DNA from 4 places in the Arthrobacter sp. 05T47 genome. Region 1 is predicted to be linked to each of the others. Evidence: riboswitches for the same ligand, from Rfam matches in the RefSeq annotation. Region 1 holds a riboswitch; each other region holds the start of a gene.
The links. Region 1 has a riboswitch for thiamine pyrophosphate ahead of AC1DEY_RS13395 (bifunctional hydroxymethylpyrimidine kinase/phosphomethylpyrimidine kinase). Riboswitches for the same ligand answer to the same signal wherever they lie in the genome.
Positions count from the first base shown of each region.

Region 2: it holds a riboswitch for thiamine pyrophosphate, as region 1 does, so the genes downstream of both, thiO (glycine oxidase ThiO) here and AC1DEY_RS13395 (bifunctional hydroxymethylpyrimidine kinase/phosphomethylpyrimidine kinase) in region 1, are expected to answer to the same signal.
Region 3: it holds a riboswitch for thiamine pyrophosphate, as region 1 does, so the genes downstream of both, thiC (phosphomethylpyrimidine synthase ThiC) here and AC1DEY_RS13395 (bifunctional hydroxymethylpyrimidine kinase/phosphomethylpyrimidine kinase) in region 1, are expected to answer to the same signal.
Region 4: it holds a riboswitch for thiamine pyrophosphate, as region 1 does, so the genes downstream of both, AC1DEY_RS10865 (ECF transporter S component) here and AC1DEY_RS13395 (bifunctional hydroxymethylpyrimidine kinase/phosphomethylpyrimidine kinase) in region 1, are expected to answer to the same signal.

Region 1 covers NZ_JBFTKG010000017.1:60,011-64,915, forward strand. Annotated here, with positions in the region: gene AC1DEY_RS13390 (Rne/Rng family ribonuclease) at 345-3,602, shown strand; TPP riboswitch at 3,747-3,844, shown strand; gene AC1DEY_RS13395 (bifunctional hydroxymethylpyrimidine kinase/phosphomethylpyrimidine kinase) at 3,827-4,905, shown strand, end outside.
Region 2 covers NZ_JBFTKG010000021.1:64,502-69,406, forward strand. Annotated here, with positions in the region: gene thiS (sulfur carrier protein ThiS) at 1-98, opposite strand, end outside; gene thiO (glycine oxidase ThiO) at 95-1,420, opposite strand; TPP riboswitch at 1,414-1,534, opposite strand; gene AC1DEY_RS15025 (thiamine phosphate synthase) at 1,561-2,268, shown strand; gene AC1DEY_RS15030 (ferritin-like fold-containing protein) at 2,339-3,010, opposite strand; gene AC1DEY_RS15035 (RNB domain-containing ribonuclease) at 3,052-4,590, shown strand.
Region 3 covers NZ_JBFTKG010000026.1:21,414-23,778, forward strand. Annotated here, with positions in the region: gene AC1DEY_RS16595 (amidohydrolase family protein) at 1-670, opposite strand, end outside; gene AC1DEY_RS16600 (GNAT family N-acetyltransferase) at 674-1,174, opposite strand; TPP riboswitch at 1,252-1,359, shown strand; gene thiC (phosphomethylpyrimidine synthase ThiC) at 1,355-2,365, shown strand, end outside.
Region 4 covers NZ_JBFTKG010000012.1:57,107-62,011, forward strand. Annotated here, with positions in the region: gene AC1DEY_RS10835 (Na+/H+ antiporter subunit D) at 1-505, shown strand, start outside; gene AC1DEY_RS10840 (Na+/H+ antiporter subunit E) at 502-1,047, shown strand; gene AC1DEY_RS10845 (MrpF/PhaF family protein) at 1,044-1,322, shown strand; gene mnhG (monovalent cation/H(+) antiporter subunit G) at 1,312-1,695, shown strand; gene AC1DEY_RS10855 (DUF4235 domain-containing protein) at 1,805-2,068, opposite strand; gene AC1DEY_RS10860 (heme-degrading domain-containing protein) at 2,110-2,646, opposite strand; TPP riboswitch at 2,834-2,978, shown strand; gene AC1DEY_RS10865 (ECF transporter S component) at 3,044-3,691, shown strand; gene AC1DEY_RS10870 (ABC transporter ATP-binding protein) at 3,732-4,905, shown strand, end outside.

The sequences.
Region 1 (4,905 bases):
CAGCTTTGACGCCTCCTGTGAGACAATGATCGTGGCTGGAACCCGATCCACATCCGGATTCCGGTCCGGCGATTTTGTTTCAAGACCGCCAATGATGAGCAGGGAGCTGCGGATCCTCTGATTCCAGCTGTCCCGCAATGCCATTGGACGGCACCTGGTTGTGGCATGTAGGTCAACGGGTTCCAAAACAATCTCGCCGGCCTTCCAGGGCTGCCGCACCCCACTGCCGGTGCGAACCTGAGGGTATTCAATTGACTTCTGTCAATGCCTGCGGGTGTTGACGCATATTTGCCCCAACGGGCGCCGAATGTGGCGGCGCATCAGGGGCAGGAGTGTCGCCACATATGGATAATGACCAGGTTGTAACCGGTAACGAAAACGTAGTAGCCGGGGAAGTAGAACTAACTGCGGAAGCAGAGGCTCCGGTAGCGCCGAAGAGGGCCGTCCGGACCCGCCGGAAGGCCCCGGTACCAAAGATGGACGCCGCAGCTGCCGCGGAGGCGGTGGCTGAAGCCGCAGCCCTGGCCGAGGCGGCCGGCTCGGATGAGCCCGTCGCCGCTCGCGGCAAAGCAGCTGGCGCCAAAACCTCCGAGGCCGCAGCTGCCGAAGCTGCTGCTCCCGAAACTGCAGTCAAGGCGCCTGCTCGGCGCACCCGTGCCCGCAAGAGCGTGGCCGCCCCGGAACCGCTCCCTGCCTTCGCCGATGAGTCCGAGGCCAGCGCGACGGCCGCCGCAGAGGCTCCCGCCGCAGAAGCTTCTGAGGCATCGTCCGCAGACGAGAAGACAGCCGAGAAGGCAGTAGAGAAGCCGGTCCGTCGCCGGGCCAGCCGGGCAAAGGCTGCACCGAAAACCGAAGAAGTACCCGCAGTAGCCGTCCCGGCCGAAGAAGCCGCCCCGGCTGAAGCTCAGCAGGCCGAAGCCACCGCCGAAGCCTCGGCGGAAACCCAGCCCGCCGTGGCCGCGCCCGAAGAAACCCCGGCCGACGAGCCGCAGGCCCGGCCCGAGGAAAGCCCGGCCGCCTCGCTGTTCATGGAACCCGGTGCCCTGACGTCCGTGATCTTCCAGGCCCCCGACCTCAGCACCGTGGTGCGCCCGGCCCCCGTTGCCGCAGCGGAGCCCGAAGACGAGGAAGGCGACGAGGACGAGGACGCCGGCAGCCGCCGTCGACGCCGCAGCCGCGGGCGGCGCGGGCGCACCCGCACCTCCGGCGAGTCCGAGACTGATTCAGAAGGCACCGACGAAGAGGGCGAGGAAGGCTCCGAAGCAACCCTCGAAGACGGCGTGACCTCCCGCCGCCGTCGTCGCCGCCGCCGCGGTGACCAGGACCTGGAGCTGACCGGCGGGGAAGGCGACGACCCGCCCAACACGGTGACCCGGGTCCGCGCGCCGCGGGCCATGGCCGAGGCGCCGGTGAACAACCGCGTCACCTCCGTCAAGGGCTCCACCCGCCTGGAAGCCAAGAAGCAGCGCCGCCGCGAATCCCGCGACACCGGCCGCCGCCGCACCGTCATCACCGAGGCCGAGTTCCTGGCCCGCCGCGAGTCCGTGGACCGGCAGATGATCGTCCGCCAGCGCGACGACAGAATCCAGATCGGTGTCCTCGAAGACGGCGTCCTGGCCGAGCACTTCGTGTCCAAGACCCAGCAGGATTCCCTGATCGGCAACGTCTACCTGGGCAAGGTCCAGAACGTTCTCCCGTCCATGGAAGCCGCTTTCGTGGACATCGGCCGCGGCCGCAACGCTGTGCTGTACGCCGGCGAAGTGAACTGGGAGTCCGTCAACCTCGAAGGCAAGCAGCGCCGGATCGAGAACGCGCTCAAGTCCGGCGACTCCGTACTGGTCCAGGTCACCAAGGACCCGGTCGGCCACAAGGGCGCCCGCCTCACCAGCCAGATCTCGCTGCCCGGCCGCTACCTCGTGTACGTGCCCGGCGGTTCCATGACCGGCATCTCCCGCAAGCTGCCCGACGTCGAACGCAACCGCCTCAAGCGGATCCTCAAGGACCGCCTGCCCGAGGACGCGGGCGTCATTGTCCGCACCGCGGCCGAGGGCGCTTCCGAGGAAGAGCTCACCCACGACATCAACCGGCTCCGCGCGCAGTGGGAAGGCATCGAGAGCCAGTCGACGTCCACCAAGATCCTCGCCCCCGAGCTGCTCTACGGCGAACCTGACCTGACCATCAAGGTGGTCCGCGACGTCTTCAACGAGGACTTCTCCAAGCTGATCGTCTCCGGCGAGGAAGCCTGGGACACCATCGAGGCCTACGTCACCTACGTGGCTCCGGACCTGGTGGGCCGGCTCGAGAAGTGGACCAAGGACACGGACATCTTCGCGGCCTGGCGCATCGACGAGCAGATCCACAAGGCCCTGGACCGCAAGGTCTTCCTGCCCTCTGGCGGGTCCCTGGTGATCGACCGCACCGAAGCCATGACCGTGGTGGACGTCAACACCGGCAAGTTCACGGGCTCCGGCGGCAACCTCGAGGAAACCGTCACCAAGAACAACCTGGAAGCGGCCGAGGAAGTGGTCCGGCAGCTGCGCCTGCGCGACATCGGCGGCATCATCGTGATCGACTTCATCGACATGGTGCTCGAATCCAACCGCGACCTCGTGCTGCGCCGCATGGTGGAGTGCCTGGGCCGGGACCGGACCAAGCACCAGGTGGCTGAGGTGACCTCGCTGGGCCTCGTGCAGATGACCCGCAAGCGGATGGGCACTGGGCTGCTGGAAGTCTTCGGCGAGCAGTGCGAGGCGTGCGCGGGCCGCGGCATCGTCACCCATGACGAGCCCGTGGAACACCGCCGCGCCAACACGGTCGCCGCGGAGCACTATGTGCCGCGCACCGAGGCGGCCCAGCCGGCTGCCCGCACCGAGCGCAAGAGCCGCCGCCGCGGCAGGGGAGGCCAGGGCCCCGAGTCCGCGCCGTCCACGCCCGCGGCCGTCCACGCCGAGCCCACCGAAGCTGAACGCCACGCCAAGGCTGAAGCCACCCGGGCTGCGCTGGCGAACATTGCCGCCGCGGCGCACGCCGCGCACCTGCACGATGGGGAGGCAGCCGCGGCCAGCGACGCCGGGGCCCGGCAGGCCGCCGTCGACGCCGTTACGCACCTCGCCGCCGCGGACGAAGCAGCCGGGCGTCCCGCGACCGTGCTGACGTTTGGCGGCGAGCAGGTTGCCCTGCCCTTCGTCGAGCACGCCGAGGACACCCAGGCACCGGCCCTGACCCTGGACCTGCTGACCGAGGCCTTCGCCAACCTGGGCGAGGCCGACGCCGGTGAGCAGGCCGACAAGCAGGCCGACAAGCAAGCCGCAGCCCAGGCACCCGCGGCCCCCGAGGCGCCGGCAGCCGCGCCCGCCTCGGAAGCCCCGGCTTCACCGGCAGCGGACACGACTCGTGGCCGCCGCGGACGCCGCAACCGCAGCGCCAGCCGTGCCCAGGGCGCAGCCAACGAGACCTCCGTGGAACACCGCGAGGCCACACGTCCGGCCGCGGCCGGGTCGGTTCACGAGGCCAAGGCGCCCGCCGCGGCCCAGCGGGCGTCCATCCCTGCCGGCAACGAGCCGATCATCCTCGGCGTCGGAGTACCGGCCTCGGAGCTGTAGTCCTCCGCGGCTGATCACGTCCCCGGCCGGTCACTTCGACTGGTTGGGGTGCGGGTCCGGGCCGAGCGGGCGTAACAATACGTCCGCTCGGCCCGGGCCCGCACGTGCGTTAACGGGGCAGCCCGGTGGCAACGGCTAGGCTGGAACACTGACACGGGGTGCCGCGCATCGGGCCGGCTGAGATCCAGACCCGTTGAACCTGTCCGGTTAGCACCGGCGAAGGGATGTCTGACTTGTCCGCGAAATCCAATCCGTCCGAATTGCCGCCCAGTGATTTTCAGCCGGGCAGTTTTCTGCCCGGCGGTTTCTTGCCCTCCGGTTTCTTGCCCTCTGGGGTCCGCCCGCCCGCGCCGCCGCGCATTCCCCGCGTGCTGGCGATTGCGGGGTCCGATCCGTCCGGCGGGGCCGGGATCCAGGCCGACCTCAAGAGCATCGCGGCGAATGGCGGCTACGGGATGGCCGCCATCACGGCCCTGACCGCCCAAAACACCCAGGGCGTGCGCGCCGTCCACGTACCCCCGGCGGCGTTCCTCACGGCCCAGCTGGAGGCCATCAGCGAGGACATCGGCATTGACGCAGTCAAGATCGGCATGCTCGGCGACGCCGGTGTGATCGACGCCGTCCGCACCTGGCTGGAGAAGGTGCGCCCCGCAGTCGTCGTCCTGGACCCCGTCATGGTCGCCACGAGCGGTGACCGGCTCCTGCAGGAATCGGCCGAGGCCGCCCTGCAGGCCCTCCTGCCGCTGGCGGACCTCATCACCCCGAACCTCGCCGAACTCGGAATCCTGCTCAAGGAACCCGTCGCGGCCGACTGGGCCGAGGCCCTGGCGCAGGGCAAACGGCTGGCCGCGCTGACCGGCGCCACCGTCCTGGTCAAGGGCGGGCACCTCCAGGGCGGGCTCGGGAATGACGGCGACGCCGGCTGCCCGGATGCGCTGGTCAACACCGGGGGCCTGCTCGGCACCGAAACGGTGGTGGTGCCGGGGGAGCGGATCGCGACGCGCAACAGCCACGGCACAGGCTGCTCCCTGTCCTCGGCCATGGCCACCGTGCAGGCCCGGGTGGGGGACTGGGAAGCGGCGCTGCGGGTGGTCAAGCCGTGGCTGCTGGGCGCACTCCGCGAAGCCTCGGTTCTGGACGTCGGCAACGGCAACGGCCCGGTCCATCACTTCCACCACGTCGGCCACAGTCATGTGGGCGACGCCGATGCGGGCCACGCTCCGGGGGAGGGCGAGTTCGCCGCGGCCCTGCGCGCGGGGGCCACCGCCGATCTTGACGCCATCTACGCCCTGGACTTCATCCG
Region 2 (4,905 bases), on a different contig from region 1:
TCGGGGCCGATGCTCCGGCCCGTGAGCTGGCTGACGAGGGTGCTGACGGAGGCGCCGTCGGCGACGCTTTGCTCCGTTCCGTTCAGTCTGATGTTCATGCTGCTTCCTTCTTGGGACTGTCCCCGGACGTGTCCGGGATGCGGGAAAAACGGTCGGGGCGGAAACCGGCCCAGCGCGGGTCCGGCGTCCCGTCCATGAGTTGGCGGCATACGGCGGCAGCCGCCGGGGTGAGCAGGACGCCGTGCCGGAAGAAACCTGTGGCGATGATGAGTCCGGGGACATCCCCGCCGTCCGGGCGGGCAACCCGGCCCAGCAGCGGGGCGTTGTCCGGCGTGCCTGGCCGGGGCCGCGCCGTGGCTTCCAGGAGCTCGAGTTCGGCGACGGCGGGCACCAGCTGCTGGGCGTCCCGCAGCAGCTGGTAGACGCCGCCGGCCGACACGGCCTGGGGATCCGACGGGCCGTCCTCGCGCTGGGTGGCGCCAATCACCACGGTGCCGTCCTGGCGGGGCACGATGTACACCGGGACCCCGCGCACCATCCCCCGCACGGTGGCAGTGAGCAGCGGCTGCAGGTGCGCGGGCACGCGGAGCCGGAGGATGTCACCGTAGACGGGCCGCAGCGGCAGGGTGAGCCCGGCGGGCAATTCATCAAGATCGGCGGCGCCGAGCCCGTTGGCGACCACGGTTTCCGCGGCGCGTACGGTACCGCCGCCATCGAGGCGGACCCCTGCAACGTTGCCGTCCTGCCACAGCAGCCCTGCAGCGCGCCGCCGGATGAAGCTGCCGCGGTCCTCCGCGGCCAGGACGCCGGCAATCCGGGCGATCAGCAGGCGGGGATCCACCTGGTGGTCGGCCGGGATGTCGAAGGCACACGAGATGCCGGGGCTCAGCAGGGGCTCCCGGCCCCGTGCCTCGCGCACTGTCAGCGGTTCCACGCTGAGGCCGGAGGCTTTCTGGACTTCCCTCAGGTCCGCGAGCGCGCGCCGGTCCGCCGCGTCCGCCCCGACGGCGAGGGTCGGGGTCGTCAAATACCCGGTACCCGTCCGGGAGTCCTGGCCGGCGGGACCGGCGTCGAGCCCGGCCGCGAATCCGGGCCACAGCCGGGAAGACTCGAGCATCAGTTCCAGCAGCTGCTCCTCCTGGTAGTGCAGCTCGCTGACAGGGGCGAGCATGCCGGCCGCGGCCCAGCTCGCTCCTGTACCGGGAACATCATCGATCAGGACCACGGACCGGCCCGCGCGGCTGGCCTCGAAGGCGATGCCGTGGCCGATCACCCCGCCGCCGATCACGGCAACGTCTGCGGTGACGTCCCCTGCGGTGATTCCGTCAGTGGATACGGCTCCGGTGTAACAATCCCGGGCGGTGGCGTCATCTGCGGCCACGGCTTCACGGCCGGCTTGTGAGCCTACTTGCGTGCCCATGAAAAATTCCTTCCCTACGCCGGTACTAGCCGGATCAGGTCAAGCGGTCGGCTCTGACGCCCTCTCAGCCGGGCAGCGGCTCCATGGCTGCTGCGGGCTCCCGCGGTATGCGCCCAGTTTAGAGGAACTAGGCTGGTCCCATGAGCCAGGACCACCTCCACACCACCGCCCGCCTCTACTTGTGCACCGACGCCCGCAGGGACCGCGGCGACTTCGAGGACTTCGTGGACGCCGCCTTCGCCGGCGGAGTGGACATCATCCAGCTGCGCGACAAGTCGCTCGAGGCGGCCGAGGAACTGGAACTCCTCGAAGTCCTGCACGCCGCGGCGCAGCGCCACGGACGGCTGTGGGCCGTCAACGACCGGGCGGACATCGCCTCCCTGTCCGGGGCCCCGGTGTTCCATATCGGCCAGAAGGACATTTCGCTGGACGCAGCCCGCGGCTTCCTGGGCAAAGACGCCGTGATCGGCCTGTCCACCCACACCCCTGAACAGGTGGACGCAGCCGTGGCTGCTTCTCCCGGCCGCAAGGGACTGGACTACTTCTGTGTGGGGCCAGTATGGGCGACTCCCACCAAGCCGGGACGCGCCGCCGTCGGCCTCGACCTGGTGCGTTACGCCGCCCAGGCGACCGGCCAGGCGAACGCCGAGGGTGCCGGAAACCCCGACGGCCCGACGGAAAGCCTGCTGCCGTGGTTTGCCATCGGCGGGATCGACCTCGGCAACGTGGAGCAGGTAGTCGACGCCGGCGCCCGGCGGATCGTGGTGGTCCGGGCCATCACCGACGCCGACGATCCGGCCCACGCGGCCGGTGCACTGCTGGCGGCGCTGGACGCCACTGACTCCTGAACGCTGATTCCTGAACGCTGACTCCTGAGCAGGTTCCCCGCCATGAACCGGGCCGTCCCGGGCAGTGAACCTAGCCGGGGAGCCCCAGTCCCGCCATCCTTCGCGCGTGGTTCGCTGCGAGCTCGGCCGTCAGGCCCACCACCAGCGCCCTGGCGTCCGCGTCGTCCAGTCCCGACAGCCCGCCCAGGAATGCGTGCTCAAGGCTCACCCGCTGGGCATGGGTCAGGACCTCGCCCAGCAGGCGCCGGGCCCACAGCGCCAGGCGTGACGCCAGCCGGGGGTCATCGGCCAGGGCCGCCTTGAGTCGCTCCTGCAGCACACCCGTGGACTCGCCGGTGGAGCGGACCTGTGCGATCAGCTCCCGGGTCCCGGCGTCGACGTACACGCCGACGGCGCTGTAAAAGTCCGCGGAGACAGTGTCGATCACGTAGGCCTTCATGAGCGCTTCGTACCAGTCCGCCGGGCGTGTGCGCTCATGGAAGAAGTCCACCGAGGGCTGGAACGGCAGCATGGCAGCCTCCGTGTCCAGGCCCATATCCTCGAGCCGGGCCCGGATGAGTTCGTAGTGCTGGAACTCGGCCACCGCCATCCTGCCCAGCACGGCACGGTCACGCAGCGTGGGCGAATATCCGGCACTGGAAGAGAGCCGTTCGAAGGCGGAAAGCTCGCCGTACGCCATCACTCCCAGCAGATCCGCCAGGAAGCTGTTGTAGAGGGCAGGATCCTCCGGAGTTGCGCTCATGATCCAAGACTAATGGCGGAAATCGGGCTACCCTGATTTTCGTGTCCCATCATCGCCTGACCCCCAGTGTCCACGAGCAGCAGAACCAGCTGGCCGGGGCCCTCAAGGCGTTGCGCACCACGCTGGAACTGCCCGGCCCGTTCCCCGAGGACGTGCTGCGCGACGCCGCGGCGGCCGTGGCCGAGCACAAGCTCCCGGACCTGGACCTCACGCATGTCGAGTTCGTGACCATCGACCCGGCATCGTCCACCGACCTCGACCAGGCCCTGTTCATCGAACGGGATGACGAGGGCTACAAGGTGTTTTACGCCATCGCCGACGTCCCGTCGTTTGTCGCCCCGGGCGGGGCGCTCGACGCCGAGACCCGGCGCCGCGGGCAGACCTTCTACACCCCCGACGGAAGGATTCCGCTGCATCCGGAGATCATCAGCGAGGCCGCCGGCAGCCTGCTCGCAGGTCAGCTGTGCTCCGCGTTCGTCTGGGAGTTCGGGCTCGACGCCGCGGCAGAGGTGACATCGGTCCTTGTGCGCCGGGCCCGGGTCCGCAGCCGCGCAAAACTCAGCTACAAGGCCGTCCAGGCCGACCTCGACGCCGGCACGGCCACGCCCGTGCTGCAGCTGCTCAAAGAGGTAGGCATCAAGCGGGTGGAACTCGAACGCCTGCGCGGCGGGGCAAGCCTGAACATGCCCGAACAGGAAATCCAGCAACTGCCCGACGGCGGCTACCGGATCGTGGCGGCCCCGCCGCTGCCGGTGGAGGACTGGAACGCCCAGATTTCCCTCATGACCGGAATGGCGGCCGCCGCGCTCATGCTCCAGGGCAAGGTCGGCATCCTGCGGACCATGCCCGCCCCGGACGAGGCGTCGCTGCGGCATTTCCACCGCCAGACCCACGCCCTTGGCAAGCCCTGGGACGGAGAAATGGGCTACGGCGAGTACCTGCGGACCCTGGACCCCACCGACCCCCGGCAGCTGGCCATTGTGCATTCGGCCGGCATGCTTTTCCGTGGCGCCGGGTACACGCACTTCGACGGGACGGTACCCCAAGCCGCCGTACAGTCAGCCATCGGCGCCGCCTACGCCCATTCCACGGCGCCTTTGCGGCGGCTGGTGGACCGCTTCGTGCTGGTGATCTGTGAAGCCCTGAGCAGCGGCACCGAGGTTCCGGACTGGGCCCGGGCGGCCCTGCCGTCCCTTCCGGCGATCATGGGCACCTCGGACCAGCTCGCCGCAAAGCTGGAGCGGCTGGCATTGGACACCGTGGAGGCTGCCCTGCTGGTCAACCACATCGGCCAGGAATTCGACGCCGTGGTCATCTCCGGTTCGAAGCCGGCGAAGAGCACCACCGGCGGCGACGGGAACGGCAATGGGAACGGCGGCACGGCCGGCAAGGCGAACGGCAACGGGAACGGGGGCAAGTCCAACGGAAACGGCAACGGCCCGTCCGGGATGGTCCAGATCGCCGAACCTGCCGTGACCGCACGCTGCCCCGGCGACCTTGAACCGGGCACTCAAGTCCGGGTCCGGGTGGTGTCCTCGGACATCGCCACCCGCGAAATCCAGCTGGAGCTCGTGGGCTGACGGTCCACTGCCTGCGCCCTGACCGTCCCGTGCCGGGCGGGCTCCCGTGGTCAGTCCACGGGTCCGTTCATGGGTCCAGTCGAGGATCCGCCCGTGGTACAGCTAGACTGGAGAGGTAGAAATGGATGCCCGGTCGTTGATTTCCATGATTTTTGAATTCAACAAGCCCGCCCCTACGCGATCTTGAGATCCACCCGCTGGTCCCCAGTGCCAGCATTTAGATAGCCCGCGATCGGCTTCCACTGGATTTGCTTGCGCGCCCGAGCGTGCTCCGGAACGGCCAATGGCCGGCCCCGTTGAGCAAGCAGCGCAGCC
Region 3 (2,365 bases), on a different contig from region 1:
CGCCCTGTTCGAGGAAGCGCGGCAGGTGCCGCGGCAGCAATCCGGTGGCGTGCTCGATGCAGTCGATCCCGGCGTCGAGCATGTCATCCAGGGTGTTTTCGGCGAAGCAGTGCGCGGTGACGCGGGCCCCTTCATCGTGGGCGGCCTGGATGGCGTCCTTGACCGTGCGGGCCGGAAAGCTGGCGGCGAGGTCGCCGACGTCGCGGTCGATCCAGTCCCCCACCAGCTTGACCCAGCCATCGCCTGCACGGGCCTGCTTCCGTACGGCCTCGACGAGATCGCCGGGCTCGACCTCGACGGCCAGGCCGCGCAGGTAGCGCCGGGCCCTGGCGATGTGCCGGCCGGAGCGGATGATCCGGGGAAGGTCCTGGCGCTGCTGGAGCCAGCGGGTGTCGTGGACGGCGCCGGCATCGCGGACCAGCAGCGTCCCGGCGTCGCGGTCCGCCAGGGCTTGGGATTCKGCGGTGGCCTCGGAGACGTCCCCGCCCGGGCCAAGGCCGATGTGGCAGTGTGCGTCCACGAYCCCGGGCAMGACCCAGCCGTCCAGCACGCGGTCCGGCGCGTCGGCGGGACGGTCGAAGGTCAGCAGGCCGTCCACCGCCCAGAGCCCGCGGCGTTCCTGGTCCGCCGCGGTGAGGATGGGGCCGGTGAACTCGATGATGCTGGTCATGGCCTACAGCCTAATCCGCATGACGATCCGCCGGCCCAGCCCATCCAGGCCCAGTTGCGCTTCGTGGATCCGCAGGGCGSCCAATGCCGGCCCCGGCTCGGCGAGTTCCTCAAAGCCGCAGCTTGCGTAAAACGGGGCATTGAACGGAACGTCCGCGAAAGTGCACAGCGTCATCCATGCATAGCCCCGGCCSCGGGCCGCGTCGATGGCCGKGTGAACCAAGGACCGCCCAATCCCCCGTCCGGCAGAGTCCGGATGTACGGAGAGTTGTTCCAGGTGGGCCTGGCTGCCGACTTCGTCCACGCGGGCGAATCCCACAGGCGGGCTTCCGGCGACCAGTACGAAGAGCGGCTCAACCGGCGTCGTCATTTCCGGGGACGGGAGCGCCTGGTTCCCCAATGCCGCTTCAAGGAGGCGGTCGGCCGCGGCCTCGAGAACCGGCAGCGCCGCGAGGTCTTCCGGCGTCGCCGTCCTGGTGCGGGGCACGGSCCRGGGCAGAGTCACWATTCCACGCTAACACTGCCGCCTGGCCGGMTGCCGTCACACTCGGCAGGCTTCCYGWGGGCCTGTGGTAGCTTCGTRTACGACCACACGGGTGCCCTTGCAGGGGCTGAGATCGGGCTAGCGCAGCCTGCGACCGTTGAACCTGTCCGGGTAATGCCGGCGAAGGAAGTGAGTAATCCTTTGAGCACCACAGAAACACAGCACAGCCCTGCCCAAAAGAAGCCAGCAGTCACTACCCAGTCGCTGAAGTCCCACTCGCTGGCCTTCACCGCGGATCCGGAGCACGGCATCCGCGTCCCGGTGACCGAGATCGCCCTGGAACCCTCCCCGGGCGGTGTCGCGAACGCTCCGTTCCGGGTCTACCGCACGGCCGGCCCGGGCAGCGATCCGGTCCGCGGGCTGGAGCCGTTCCGGGCTCCCTGGATCGAGGCGAGGGCGGACACCGAACCCTACGCCGGCCGGGAACGGGAGCTTCTCGATGACGGCAAGTCGGCGGTCCGCCGGGGTGCGGCGTCGGCCGAATGGCAGGGCGGGCGCCCGGTGCCGCGCCGCGCCGTCGAGGGCAGGACCGTCACGCAGATGCGCTACGCCCGCGACGGCGTCATCACCCAGGAAATGCGGTTCGTCGCGCTGCGCGAGAACTGCGATGTGGAGCTGGTGCGCAGCGAGGTGGCCGCGGGCCGCGCGATCATTCCTAACAACGTCAACCACCCCGAATCGGAGCCGATGATCATCGGCAAGGCGTTCCTGGTGAAAATCAACGCCAACATCGGCAACTCGGCCGTGACCAGCTCCATCGCCGAGGAGGTCGACAAACTCCAGTGGGCCACGCAGTGGGGCGCGGACACGGTGATGGACCTCTCCACCGGTGATGACATCCACACCACGCGCGAGTGGATCATCCGCAACTCCCCCGTGCCCATCGGCACCGTCCCGATCTACCAGGCGCTGGAGAAGGTCAACGGTGAGGCCAACGCCCTAACCTGGGAGATCTTCCGGGACACCGTGATCGAACAGTGCGAGCAGGGCGTGGACTACATGACCATCCACGCCGGGGTGCTGCTGCGCTATGTGCCCCTGACGGCCAACCGGGTCACCGGCATCGTCTCCCGCGGCGGCTCCATCATGGCCGGCTGGTGCCTGGCGCACCACCAGGAGAACTTCCTGTACACCCACTTCGACGAGCTGTGC
Region 4 (4,905 bases), on a different contig from region 1:
CCCGCCGTTCTCGGGCTTCCTGGGCAAGCTGGGGCTCCTTCAGGCGGGCGTCGAGCTGGGCACGCCGCTGGCCTACGCCCTGGTGATCGGCGGCGTGCTGACCAGCCTGCTGACCCTGCTGGCGATCGCGAGGGTCTGGAACCGGGCGTTCTGGCGCAAGCCCGAGGACGCCGAACACCCCGATCCGGTGCTCCTGGCGGCCCCGGCGGACTCCGCCACCGGGGACCGGGCCGGCCGGGCGAACGTAACCCTGCTGCCGCGCACCATGGTGGGCTCCACCCTGGGCCTGGTGGTCTTTGGCGTGGCCCTGACGGTCTTTGCCGGACCGCTGTTCAGGGTGGCAGACCAGTCCGCCGCAGAAATGCTGGACAGGTCCCCCTACATCCATGCCGTGCTGGGCCAGGACGCACCTGTGCCGCCGGTGCCAGGTCAGGTCCAGTTAGGCCAGGTCCAGCCAGGGCAGGCCCCGCCCGGCCAGGTCCAGGAGCAGGGCGGCGGGAAATGAGCCGGAAAAGGATCTCGCTGCGCCAAGAACTGCCGCTGCTGGTGTGGCTGGTTTTCGTCTGGGGCGCATTGTGGCAGAACTTCAGCCCCGGCAATCTCCTCTTCGGGGCCCTCATCGCCGTGCTCGTGGCACGCATTTTCTACCTGCCCCCGGTGGAGCTCGGCGGCCGCTTCAACGTGCTCCGCGCCGTCCCCTTCGTCCTCATCTTCCTAGGAAAAGTCGTCGCGGCCAGCTTCCAGGTCCTGTACCTCGCCGTGGCCCGCGGCCCCAAAGTCGTCAGCGCAATCGTCGCCGTGCCGCTGCGGAGCCATTCCGACCTCCTGGTCACGGCCACCGGGCACGTGATCTCCCTGATTCCGGGATCCCTTGTGGTGGAGGTGGACAGGTCCACGTCCACGCTCTACATCCACGGCATCAACGTCCGCAACGCCCAGGACGCGGCCAAGCTGCGCAAGGAGGTCCGGGACACCGAGGCGGGGCTGATCAGGATCATGGGCTCCAAAGACGAACTCTCCGCCCTTACCCAGGAGGTCACCGCATGATGCAGATCGTCCTGACGGTGACCGCCGTCGTACTTTCCCTTGCCGCGCTGGGGGCGATCATCCGGATCGCGCGGGGCCCCTCACTGCTGGACCGTGTCCTCGCCGCCGACGTGCTGCTGGCCATCTTCGGCGCGGCCCTGTGCATCGACATGGCTGCCAACCGGCACCTGAACAACCTGATGCTGCTGGTGGCGATCTCCCTGATCGGCTTCGTCGGCTCGGTCACCTTCGCCCGGTTCGTGGCCGACCGGAGGGAGAGCGTCCGTGAATCCTGACACAGTGATCGACTCCGTCTCGGCCGTGTTCATGGTGACCGGCGCCCTCATGTCCCTCGGCGCCGCTGTCGGGCTGTTGCGCTTCCCGGACCTCATGAGCCGGATGCATGCCGCCACCAAACCGCAGGTCCTGGGACTGTTCCTGCTGCTGGCGGCCCTTGGCCTGCAGATGCGCACCTGGTGGGTGTGGCCCGTGCTGGTGGTGGCGTGGCTCTTCCAGCTGCTGACCGTCCCCGTATCGGCCCACATGGTGGGCCGGGCCGGTTACCGGACCAAGCACCTGCACCCGGAGCTGCTGACCTCCGACGAGCTCGAGGCAGTGGTCCAGCAGGCGGCCGCCAAGCACGGAGCGGACGACGGCGACGCCGGCTGACCGAAACGGCTGACCGCAGCGTCTAATCCGGAGGGGGCCAGCCAGGTCCGTCCAGCCAGGTCCGCGCAGCCCGAGCCGCCCTGACGATGTCCGGCCATACGATGCCTGTTTAGACGATGTCCTGGGTTTTGGAGAAGCGGGTGATCGCCCGCTGCGTGCCGCGGTTGGCGAGCACCTGGATGATGGCGCTGACCGATGCCGAGATCAGGGCGAACGTCAATGCCGTGCGCAGCGTGGTGGGGACGTCGTCGTCGTGGCCCTTGGGCGGCTTGTTGCCCGTGGACTTTTCCCAGATGGTGTCCACCAGCTTGGTGCCGGCAAAGCCGGCCGCGAGGCTGACGCCAGTGCCGAGCAGCTTGATGAGGATGGTCATTCTTCGGTCTCCTTGGGGCGGGAACAGGGGCTACCCCCAGCCTAGCGTTCCGGTGTGAGGACGTTCCGCAGGGCCTCGACAACAAGATCGTGGTCCGCCTTCTGGGGCAGGCCGGAGACGGTGACGACCGCGACGGCGCCCGTGCCGCGGACGTAAATGGGAAACGCTCCGCCGTGGGCGGCGAACTCCATCTGGTCGAACCAGGCGTTGTCCTCGATCCTGCCGCCGGCAGCGCGGGCGCGCAGGCCCACCAGCAGGGACGGGACCTCGTAACGCATGGCCGTGCGCTTCTTGGCGTTGATCCAGCGTTCGTTGTCCGGCGTGGCGCCGTCCAGCGCGGCGTGGAAGAGCACCTGCTCGCCCTTGGTGATGTCGACGGCGATGGGCAGCGAGCGTTGCCTGCCCAGCTCTACGAGGAGGAGTCCGAGGTCCAGGGCATCGTCCTTGCTGAACGAGGCGAACTGGAGGGCCTCCATCTCGGCCAGCACGCGGCCGATGAGCGCCGCGAGGGATCCCTGCGGCTGCGGCTCGCTCGAATCGGGGTCGTATTCCCCGGAGGGATCTGGTGTGAGCGTCAAAATAGTCCAGCTTTCCGGTGCGTGACTGGGCCGCCCGCAGGCGGGTCCGGGTGTCCGACACGTCGACTCTACCAAGCGGCAATTCCCGGCCGCGGCGACCGGCTTTGCCCGGCCGCGGATTGTGACGGCACGCCACTGAAAACCCGGCCGTCCGGGTGTAAACTGAGCCAGCCCACAAGGGCAGAATAATTTACGACAGGGGAGCGCCGCCGTCGGGCATCGCCGGAAAAATCCGGGGAAAACCGCTGGTGGGCGCTGAGAGTGCGGACAGCCGCAGACCCTCGAACCTGATCCGGTTAGTACCGGCGCAAGGGAGTCGAGATCTCAGGGTGCGCGGAGGGCGGCGGAAGCCGAACCGGCCGGAGCATCCTCCCCTCCTGTTCCTCAGGAGGACGACATGACAGATATTTCAGCACAGCATGGTTCCACCAGCCGCCCAGCCGCCCGCCGCAACTACACCTGGCGTGTGGTGGACATTGTGGTGGCCGCCTTGATCGCCGTTGCCGGCGGCGTCATCTTCTGGGCCTGGTCCCAGGGCGCGAACCTGATTTCAACCCCGGTCAACGCCATCTACCCGCCGCTCAGCGGACTCTACGCCGGCGGCTGGATGATTCCGGCCGTATTGGGCATGCTCATCATCCGCAAGCCGGGTGCGGCGCTCTTCTGCGAGAGCGTGGCGGCCACGGGCGAGCTCATCATGGGTTCCCAGTACGGCACCACGGTGCTGATCTCCGGTGTGCTGCAGGGCCTTGGCGCGGAGCTGGTCTTCGCGGCCTTCCTCTACACGAAGTTCAACCTGCCGGTATCTCTGCTGGCCGGGGCGGGTGCGGGCCTCTTCTGCGGCCTGAACGATTCCTTCCTCCCGTGGGGCTGGAACATCGCCTACGAAGCCGGCGACAAGCTCGCCTACATCGTCTTCACCACCATCTCCGGTGCAGTGATTGCCGGCGGACTGTCCTGGCTCGCCACCCGAGGCCTGGCCAAGACAGGCGTGCTGGGCTCCTTTGCCTCCCGCAAGGCCGCCACGGAGCCCGTCTTCTCCTGAGTCGACTGCTGAACCTACATCTGAAACCTGCAGACGACTCATGAGACCTTCACCGGAAGTCAGGCCGGCCGCCGTCACGGCCCGCGGCTGGGGCTGGCGGCACGCCGGAAGGCCCCGGCCCGCGGTCAGCGGCCTTGACCTGGACATCCGGCCGGGGGAGCGCGTGCTCCTGCTCGGCCCCTCCGGCGCCGGCAAATCGACGCTGCTCCACGCCCTGGCCGGCGTGCTGGGGGACGGCCCGGCCGGGCCTTCCGGCGACTCCGGCGACTCCGAAGATTCCGACGAGACCGGAAGCCTGCTGATCGACGGGGTCCCGCCGCGGGCGCAGCGCGGCCGCGCCGGGCTGGTGCAGCAGGACCCGGAAACGCAGGTGGTGCTGTCCCGCCTCGGCGACGACGTCGCCTTCGGGGCTGAGAACCTCGCCGTCCCGGCGGAGGAGATCTGGCCTCGGGTGGGCGAGGCGCTCGAGGACGTCGGCCTGGGCAGGCTGCCGCTGGACCATCCGACGTCGGCGCTCTCCGGGGGACAAAAGCAGCGGTTGGCGCTCGCCGGGATCCTCGCGATGCGGCCAGGGCTGCTGCTGCTTGATGAGCCGACGGCCAACCTGGACCCCGCGGGCGTTCTGGAGGTCCGCGACGCCGTGGGCCGCTGCCTGGACAAGACCGGCGCCACCCTGGTGGTCGTGGAGCACCGGGTGGCGGTCTGGAAGGACCTGGTTGACCGGATCGTGGTGCTCCAGCCCGGCTCCGCCACGGACTCCGGGGTCCTGATCGACGGGCCGCCGGACCGGGTCCTGGCCCAGGCGCGGGACATGCTCATCGGTGCCGGCGTGTGGGTCCCGGGCCACGTGCCGGCAACGCGGGCGCGGCGGCAGGCGCCCGGCGCAGGTCAGCTCCTGCTGGAGGCGGAAGGCCTCGCGGTGTCCCGCGAGCGGCCGCGGCGGGCCGGGCTGCGCGAGCGGTTCCGCACGATCGCGCCGCGTCCGGTCCAGTCCGGGGTATCTGCCCAGGTCCGTGCCGGGGAGGCCCTGACCATCACGGGGCCGAACGGCTCGGGGAAGTCCACCCTGGCGCTGACGCTCGCCGGTCTCCTGCGGCCCGTTGCGGGGACGGTCACGGCCGCGCCTGGTCTCAGCGGCGGTCTCAGCGCGGGCCTCAGCGGCGGCCCCGGCGCGGGTGCCGCGGGCGGCGCCGGAACCGACCCGTACCGGTGGA